Regions from separate parts of the Undibacterium sp. Ji49W genome, predicted to be linked through region 1. Evidence: riboswitches for the same ligand, from Rfam matches in the RefSeq annotation. Region 1 holds a riboswitch; the other holds the start of a gene.
The links. Region 1 has a riboswitch for cobalamin ahead of ACO0LK_RS11155 (TonB-dependent receptor domain-containing protein). Riboswitches for the same ligand answer to the same signal wherever they lie in the genome.

Region 1 (4,214 bases):
AGCTGACATTGCTGATCAGCCTGCCGCCAGCGCTGATTGTGCCCATCCTTTTTATCGCTCACCCCTTGTCACGTCTGGCATCATGCAGCCTGATCTGGCGCATGCACTATGCGCGGCATGAAGGCAAGGCCAAGCCACTGGCGCAAGATATGCATACTGGTGAATTTTTGATCGCATGCCTGTCAGTATTGCTGCCGTCGGCCTTGCTGCTGCACTTCTTTCCTTTTCCGCCAGCTTCAATCCTGATGGCGCTGGTCTTGATGTGCTTGCTGACCTGGCGCATGGCACGCATGTTCCAGCGTCGTATCAATGGTTTTACTGGTGACTGCCTGGGGGCCACGCAGCAGGTGGCAGAGGTAGGCATTTATCTGGGTTTGCTGGCTTTTCAGGTGCAATGAACATGCGCCTGCATTTGCTGCGCCATACTAAACCACAGATTGCCGATGGTCTGTGCTATGGGCAGGCCGATGTGCCTGTGCTGGCCGCAGATTACCAGATGCTGGCGATAGAGATGCGCCAGAAACTGTCTGCCGGTATCCCTGTATTTTCCAGCCCCTTGCAGCGCTGTGCCTTGCTGGCACAGGCACTGCATGATCAGCCGCAACTTGACCCGCGTTTGATGGAAATGCACTTTGGTGCATGGGAACTATGCGCCTGGGATGCCGTTCCCAGGGCAGAGATTGATGCATGGGCAGCAGCCCCGGCAACATATTGCCCTGGCGGTGGTGAATCGGCGCTGGATGTGGCGCAAAGGGTGATTGCCTGGCTGACAGATGTACGCCAGATGCAATTGCCAGAAGCCCTGGTGGTTGCCCATGCGGGCATTATGCGCATGCTGCTGACCTGGCAGGATGGCATGGCAGCAGATGAACTGGCGCAACTGGTTTGCGCGCAAAACCGCAGCCTTGCTTTTGGTGAATATATAGAAATACTGGTATTTCATAAATAATGCAGATAGTATTTACGCAAGACTGACAGTAAAGCCCGCAGTGTATGGCCATCGCATGATAGAACTCAGAAAATCACCCCGTGTCACAGTAACCTGGCGCTCTGGTATCAAAATGCCGGATGGCAGGTTGATATTCACCAAAGTGATCAATATATCGGCAGAAGGGGTGCTCTTGCAGTCGCCTGAAAACCTGGTTCCCCTGCGCAGTTATCCCATGATGATAGAAATCCCCGGTATCGTGCAAGAAGCCGAGCTCTACAAGGTCAGTTGCAAGGGCACGGTCAGGCATGCCATTCTTAGCGGTGATAGTTATAACGTTGGCATGCTGTTATCAGAAATGTCTGAATTGCATGCGCAACTTGTTGTCGCGTGGATATCCAAAACCGCGCATCTGACCTGAAATTGTACTGTCGGGCAACATTGGCAAGGCAAATCTGCTTTGTTTTCAATAAGTTAATAAACTGATCTGCCTCAGTGTTTACTGTCCCTTAACTTGCGGCTACCCCTATCTGTCTATAGAATGGCGGGGTTTTGGTGCTCGTGGATATATTCATATCTGCGGTTAAACGGGAAACACGACGCCTGGCTATGCCAGACAAACGTGTGCTGCCCCCGCAACGGTGTACAAGTTGCTGCAAAGACTGAATGCTTGTTTTTTCACATTCAGATTTGTAGCCAGCCATTTTCCAATACCACTGTGCAATGTGCATGGGAAGGTCAGATGGTGATATTTGTCAGCCCGGATACCGGCCAGAATAAGTGAAGTGATACGGACGGGGATATTTCGTGAAAATCAGACGCAGAAAGCTGCGTCCCCTTTTCAATCAGGCCACAGGCGCTGACGATACCGATTGTTCCTATTGCTTTTTCCATTGCAGCCTGCGGGGACGTCGGCTGCATGTTTTATTTTTCTGAAAATCATGACATCTGTATTCAAACCGCTCGCCCTCAGCCTGGCCTTGGCCGCTGCATTCCCGTCTTCTACTGTCTTTGCACAAACTGCTGCCGTTAGCGCGGCTTCCAGTGTGGTCATTACCGCTGGCCGCCAGGCGCAAGCCGCCAAAGACGTGCTTGCTGACAATGTCGTCATCACTGCGGAAGACATCGCCAAATCTGGCGCTGCTTCCATTGTCGACCTGTTGCAACAACAACGCGGCATAGAAATTACCCGCAACGGTGGACCAGGCACTTCATCTTCCGTGTTTTTGCGCGGTGGTAATAATGCGCAAAACGTAGTGTTGATTGATGGCGTACGCATCGGTTCATCCACCACAGGTGGTGCAAGCTGGTCTTCCATCCCACTGTCACAGATCGACCGTATCGAAGTCGTGTATGGTCCCTTGTCCAGCCTGTATGGCGCAGATGCCATGGGCGGCGTGATACAGATATTCACTAAAAAAGGTACAGGCGTTATCACACCTACCGTATCGGCTGGTCTGGGTAGCTATGGCACACGCAAATTGCAGGCAGGTTTGTTCGGCTCTGTTGCCAGTAATATCAGCCTCAGCCTGAACGCGGGACATGAAGAGAGTGATGGATTCTCTGCCACCAAACCCGGCGTCGGTTCCAGTTATAACGCGGACAAAGATGGCTACAAGATGGATAGTTTCAATGGCCGTCTGGTATGGGAAATCAGCAAGGGTTTTGAACTGGGTGCCAGTGTTTTACACAGCCGCAATGACGCACAGTATGATTCCGGTGCAGCAAAAGATGACCACAATATCGGTACACTGGAAACCATCGCCATCTTTGGCCGTGGCAAGTTCACTGATGACTGGTCTGCCTCGCTGCAATATGCACAAACGGCAGACAAGGGCTTCAGTACAGGCTTTGGCTCCAGCCAGATCGATACGCGTCAGAACAGCGTCAGCTTCCAGAATGATATCCGTATCGGTAAAGACGTACTGCAACTGATCGCCGAAACGCGTGAAGAAAATGTTGATTCTGTTTCTTCAGGCGTGGCCACAGAGGGCATCAACGGCGCGAAACGCACGACGAATTCATTTGCTGCATCGTATGTATTCAAGCAAGATGCGCATCTGGCCAGCGCCAGCATCCGCAACGACCGCAGTTCGCAATATGGTTCCAATACCACAGGTAGCGTTGCTTACGGTTACCGTTTTACTGACGCCCTGCGCGTCAATGCCAGCTATGGCACCAGCTTCCGTGCACCAACTTTCAATGAACTGTATTACCCTGGTTATGGCGTTGCCAGCAACAAACCAGAAAAAGCAAAAAATGCAGAAGTCGGTGTGTATTTTGAGCAGGGCGATACGCAGCTGAGCGCTGTGTATTATCAAAACAAGGCAACGGATCTGCTGGTCAGCACCAATGTCTGCCCTGTAGAAAAAGCGACTCATCAGTTTGGTTGTGCTTACAACGTCAATAAAGCAACCCTGTCTGGTTTGACAGTAGGCGGCACTACCCGTTTTGCTGATCTGACCCTGCGTGCTTCCATCGACATCCAGGACCCGAAAGACGACACGACAGGCAAACGCCTGGCACGCCGTTCCAAACAGCATGGTACTTTGGCTGCTGAATATGCGTTCTCGAATGCAAAAGTTGGCGTGGAAACCATCTACTCTGGTGACCGTTTTGATGATGCAGCCAACACCAGAAAATTGGGTTCATATAATTTGCTGAACCTGTATGCGACCTATGAAGTGGCAAAAAATACCACCGTGCTGGCACGCTGGAACAATGCCTTGAACAAAGACTATGAACTGGCAAGAAATTATGCAACGGCCGGTTCGAATGTATTTGTTGGTGTGAACTACGGCTTTAAATAAGTCTGGCATTGGTGTGAGGCGATGCAGCGGATATTGCTGTATCGCCCATCACATTACAAGCTCAATGACTGATGTGCAGGTTCGGATTTTCAAAAGACGCTGCACATCACCACCTGTTTTACCTATGGACCAGACCGATGATGGCGTCTTTTTTTTCTGCACGACAGCGTAAGCAATCAGCCAGGATGGCGGTTGCTCAACGTGCCGGACTGGTTCTTCCGATTTTATTGGCCGCTGCTGTCGCCAGCATACTGATCGCTTGCGTGTGCGGTTCTGTATCGCTGAGCTTTGCCGAGTTATGGCAAGCCTTGCTGGAATTGTTGCGCGGCCCGCCAACGACCTTGCCCGGCAGTCTGCTGGATTTGCGTCTTGGTCGTGCGCTGACCGGTTTTGTGACCGGTGCCACACTGGCACTGGCCGGCGTCATGATGCAGGCGCTGTTACGCAATCCGCTGGCTGACCCCTATGTGCTGGGC
Region 2 (4,214 bases), on a different contig from region 1:
CAAAACGGTTGGGTGCGGCAATAAAGCCTATGCCGGTATCCTGCGCCAGACTGGCGGCAACGCGCTGACCAAATTCTGCATGGGTATTCAGGCCTGTACCAACCGCCGTACCGCCGATGGCCAGTTCCTGCAAAGCCGGCAGGCTGAGGCTGATGGCCTGTTCCGCATGCGCCAGCTGCGCCACCCAGCCAGAGACTTCCTGCCCCAGCGTCAGTGGCGTCGCATCCTGCAAATGCGTGCGGCCAATCTTGACGATATCGGCAAATTCAGTCGCCTTGGCAGCCAGCGAAGCATGCAATTGCCGCAGGGCTGGCAACAAGGATTGCGTCACCGTCAGACAGGCAGCAACATACATGGCAGTAGGGAACACATCATTCGATGACTGCCCCATATTCACCTGATCATTCGGATGCACCAGGCGACTCATGCCGCGGGTGCCGCCCAATATTTCGGAAGCGCGATTGGCCAGCACTTCATTCATGTTCATATTGCTTTGCGTGCCGGACCCGGTCTGCCATACCGACAGCGGAAAGGCATGCGGATGCGCGCCGGCCAGTACCTCATCGGCGGCGGCAACGATGGCATCGGCAAACCGGGCATCCATCAATCCCAGATCACGGTTCACGATGGCACAACTACGTTTCACACGTGCCAGTGCCAGCACCAGGGCATCCGGCATTTTTTCAGTAGAGATGGCAAAGTGATGCAGTGAACGCTGGGTTTGCGCACCCCATAATGCATCTGCCGGAACGGCGATTTCACCAAAGGTATCGCGTTCCATCCTGTTGTTGGCATTGTCTTGGCTGTGTTGACTGGTCATTGCTGTTTTCCTGGTTAATGGTACCTGAGGCACCTGAAGCACCTGACATCCTTCAAGGAGCAGGTATGCACTGTGCTTGACAGACTGTACTTGCCCCATGCTGGCAAGTACCAATGGCTTTTATGATACTCAATCTGGAGCAAACCTGCTTTTTGCCGATTTCTGCCATTTTTTACCGATTGGCAACTTTATGCAGATTGCCGCATCCAGGCGTCGCTGAATTTTTTTCATCCATTCACATCGATTAACGTTTACGTAAACGTCAAGTCTTATGCTATTCTAAAAATAACAGGTGCACATCCCAATTTCTTGGGCTGTGTTAAACGGGAAAGTGGTCGTCCTGATCGCTGTCACTGACAAGTGATGGTTGGTATCAAGACCTAAAAACGTGTTTACGATCTGTAGCGAGCGTGCGTCAGCGGGAGTGAAGAGCAGCGCAAAAAGCGGAATGTACTTGTAGTACATGAGCATTTTGAGCAGCACATGAGCCCCGATCACGCATGCGCAGTAAGATCGTAAGCAGGTTTCAAGCCCCTGCTGCCTCCGCAACGGTAGGCAAGTGCGGTTACATCATCCACGCCACTGGTCATGCATGACTGGGAAGGCGATGTAACAAGACTTGCAAGCCCGGATACCGGCCTGTTGATCGCTGGAAAAAACATTGCGGAAGGCTATGTTTGGGATATTGCATGGCGCGCCTGATGGCGGGCAGATGCCTGTCTTCAATACTATTCTTTCACTGTTTTTCCCAAGGTCTGGTCACGTACGGAAGGTGCGTGGCGGGTGTGCATCCACACGGTGCATGTCCATGGTCAGGATCGTTGCTGCGGCAGGTTTCTGCATGTGGTGATCATCCTGTTTTTCAGGCATCAGTGCGGCTCTTGTTGCGGGCATAGCCCGCCGTGAATCCGTGCGCAATCAGGAAGGTTCAGGAAAGCATCATGGCTACTCTTACCAAGGTCCCCAACGTCAAACTGCTGATCAACGGCGAATTGATAGACTCCAAATCCACGCAATGGCGCAACGTGATCAACCCGGCCACGCAACAGGTGCTGGCCCATGTGCCGTTTACGACACCAGACGAAATGCAGGCCGCAGTCGATGCGGCCAAGGCCGCTTTCAAGACCTGGCGCAAGACAGCGATAGGCACACGCGCGCGCATCTTCCTCAAATATCAGCAACTGATACGTGAAAACATGGCCGAGCTGGCCGCGTTGCTGACAGCCGAACAGGGCAAGACCCTGGCCGATGCTGAAGGCGATATATTCCGTGGTCTGGAAGTGGTTGAGCATGCGGCCAATATCGGCAACCTGCAAATGGGCGAAATCGCCAATAACGTTGCCAGCGGTGTCGATACCTATACCCTGAACCAGCCGCTGGGCGTGTGTGCTGGCATTACCCCTTTCAACTTCCCGGCGATGATACCGCTGTGGATGTTCCCCATGGCGATTGCCTGCGGCAATACCTTCATCCTGAAACCATCCGAGCAAGACCCCATGGTCACCATGCGTCTGGCTGAACTGGCCATGCAGGCTGGCGTGCCACCTGGCGTGCTGAATGTGGTACATGGTGGTGAAGACATCGTCAATGCGATTTGCGATCACCCTGATATCAAGGCGGTGTCCTTCGTTGGCTCTACCCGCGTAGGCACCCATGTGTATAACCGCGCGACGCTGGCGGGCAAACGTGCACAGTGCATGATGGGTGCCAAGAACCACGCCATCGTCCTGCCAGATGCGAATAAAGAACAAACCCTGAACAACCTCGCAGGTGCTGCCTTTGGTGCGGCTGGCCAGCGCTGCATGGCGCTGTCTGTGGTCATCCTCGTTGGTGAAGCCAACCAGTGGGTACCAGACTTGCTGGACCGCGCCCGCGGCCTCAAGATCAATGCGGGTGCAGAAGCCAATACTGACATAGGCCCGGTCATTTCCTGCACCGCCAAAGAGCGAGTAGAAAGCCTGATCGCCCAGGGTATTGCCGAAGGTGCCAATCTGGTGCTGGATGGCCGCGCACCACAAGTGCCAGGCTATGAGAACGGCAACTTCGTTGGCCCTACGGTCTTCACCGGCGTCAAGCCCGGCATGCGCGTGTATGAAGAAGAAATCTTTGGCCCTGTGCTATGCATCATGCAGGCGGATACGCTGGCTGACGCCATCGCCATCATCAACGCCAACCCTAACGGCAACGGCACGGCACTGTTCACCCAGTCTGGCGCTGCCGCCCGTACTTTTGAAGAAGATATCGATGTAGGCCAGATCGGCATCAACGTACCTATCCCTGTGCCTGTGCCGCTGTTTTCATTTACCGGCTCACGTGCATCCAAACTCGGGGACCTGGGGCCTTACGGCAAACAAGTCATACAGTTCTACACCCAGACCAAGACCATCACGGCACGCTGGTTTGATGACAGCGTCAGCGCTGGCAAGGTGAATACCACCATCTCGCTGAAGTAATCGGAGGCCATCATGGACTTCGATCTTAGTGAAGACCAGCGCGCCTACCAGCAATCTGCCCGCAGCTTCGCCGCCCATGAAATGGCGGCGCAAGCCGCGCATTGGGATGCCACTTCCCACTTCCCGCTGGACGTTATCGCCCATGCCGGGGAGCTGGGATTTTGCGGGCTGTATGTGCCAGAAGTACTGGGTGGACTGGGCCTGACGCGGCTGGATGCAGCAATCATTTTTGAAGAGCTGGCACGCGCCTGCCCTTCAACCACGGCTTACATCACGATACACAATATGGCAAGCTGGATGATTGCCAATTGGGGCACGCCAGAGGTGCAGCAGGAATGGGTACCCAGGCTGGCCGCAGGCGAGAAGCTGGCCTCCTATTGCCTGACCGAAGCTGGCTCAGGCTCTGACGCAGCATCACTGCGCACCAGCGCACGTCTGGATGGCGACAGCTATATCCTCGATGGCAGCAAAGCCTTTATCTCAGGCGCCGGTGCCACCAATATGCTGGTCGTCATGGCGCGCACGGGGGGCGATGGTGCAGGCGGTATATCTGCCTTTGCCGTACCGGCAGATTTGCCCGGCATCAGCTATGGCAAGAAAGAAGACAAGATGGGCTGGAACAGCCAGCCCACCCGCACTGTCAACTTTGACCAGGTAAGCATACCCCGCAGCCACTTGCTGGGTGAAGAAGGCGAGGGCTTTCGCATCGCCATGCGTGGCCTGGATGGTGGCCGCATCAACATCGCCACCTGCTCCATCGGTGCAGCGCAATCGGCCCTCAATAGCGCGCAAACATATATGAATGAGCGCATGCAGTTTCAGAAGAAACTATCTGATTTTCAGGTACTGCAATTCAAACTGGCCGACATGCAAACCGAACTGGTCGCTGCCCGCCAGATGGTACGTCTCGCCGCCAGCAAACTCGACAGCAAGGCCGACAA

Region 2: another riboswitch for cobalamin. It lies ahead of ACO0LK_RS01480 (CoA-acylating methylmalonate-semialdehyde dehydrogenase); the one in region 1 lies ahead of ACO0LK_RS11155 (TonB-dependent receptor domain-containing protein).

What each region holds. Positions count from the first base shown of each region.
Region 1 covers NZ_JBMPOW010000007.1:262,414-266,627, forward strand. The annotation lists gene ACO0LK_RS11140 (adenosylcobinamide-GDP ribazoletransferase) at 1-398, shown strand, start outside; gene ACO0LK_RS11145 (histidine phosphatase family protein) at 401-949, shown strand; gene ACO0LK_RS11150 (PilZ domain-containing protein) at 1,005-1,349, shown strand; cobalamin riboswitch at 1,465-1,718, shown strand; gene ACO0LK_RS11155 (TonB-dependent receptor domain-containing protein) at 1,870-3,738, shown strand; gene ACO0LK_RS11160 (FecCD family ABC transporter permease) at 3,879-4,214, shown strand, end outside.
Region 2 covers NZ_JBMPOW010000001.1:335,420-339,633, reverse strand. The annotation lists gene fumC (class II fumarate hydratase) at 1-820, opposite strand, end outside; cobalamin riboswitch at 1,289-1,477, shown strand; gene ACO0LK_RS01480 (CoA-acylating methylmalonate-semialdehyde dehydrogenase) at 1,762-3,273, shown strand; gene ACO0LK_RS01475 (acyl-CoA dehydrogenase family protein) at 3,286-4,214, shown strand, end outside.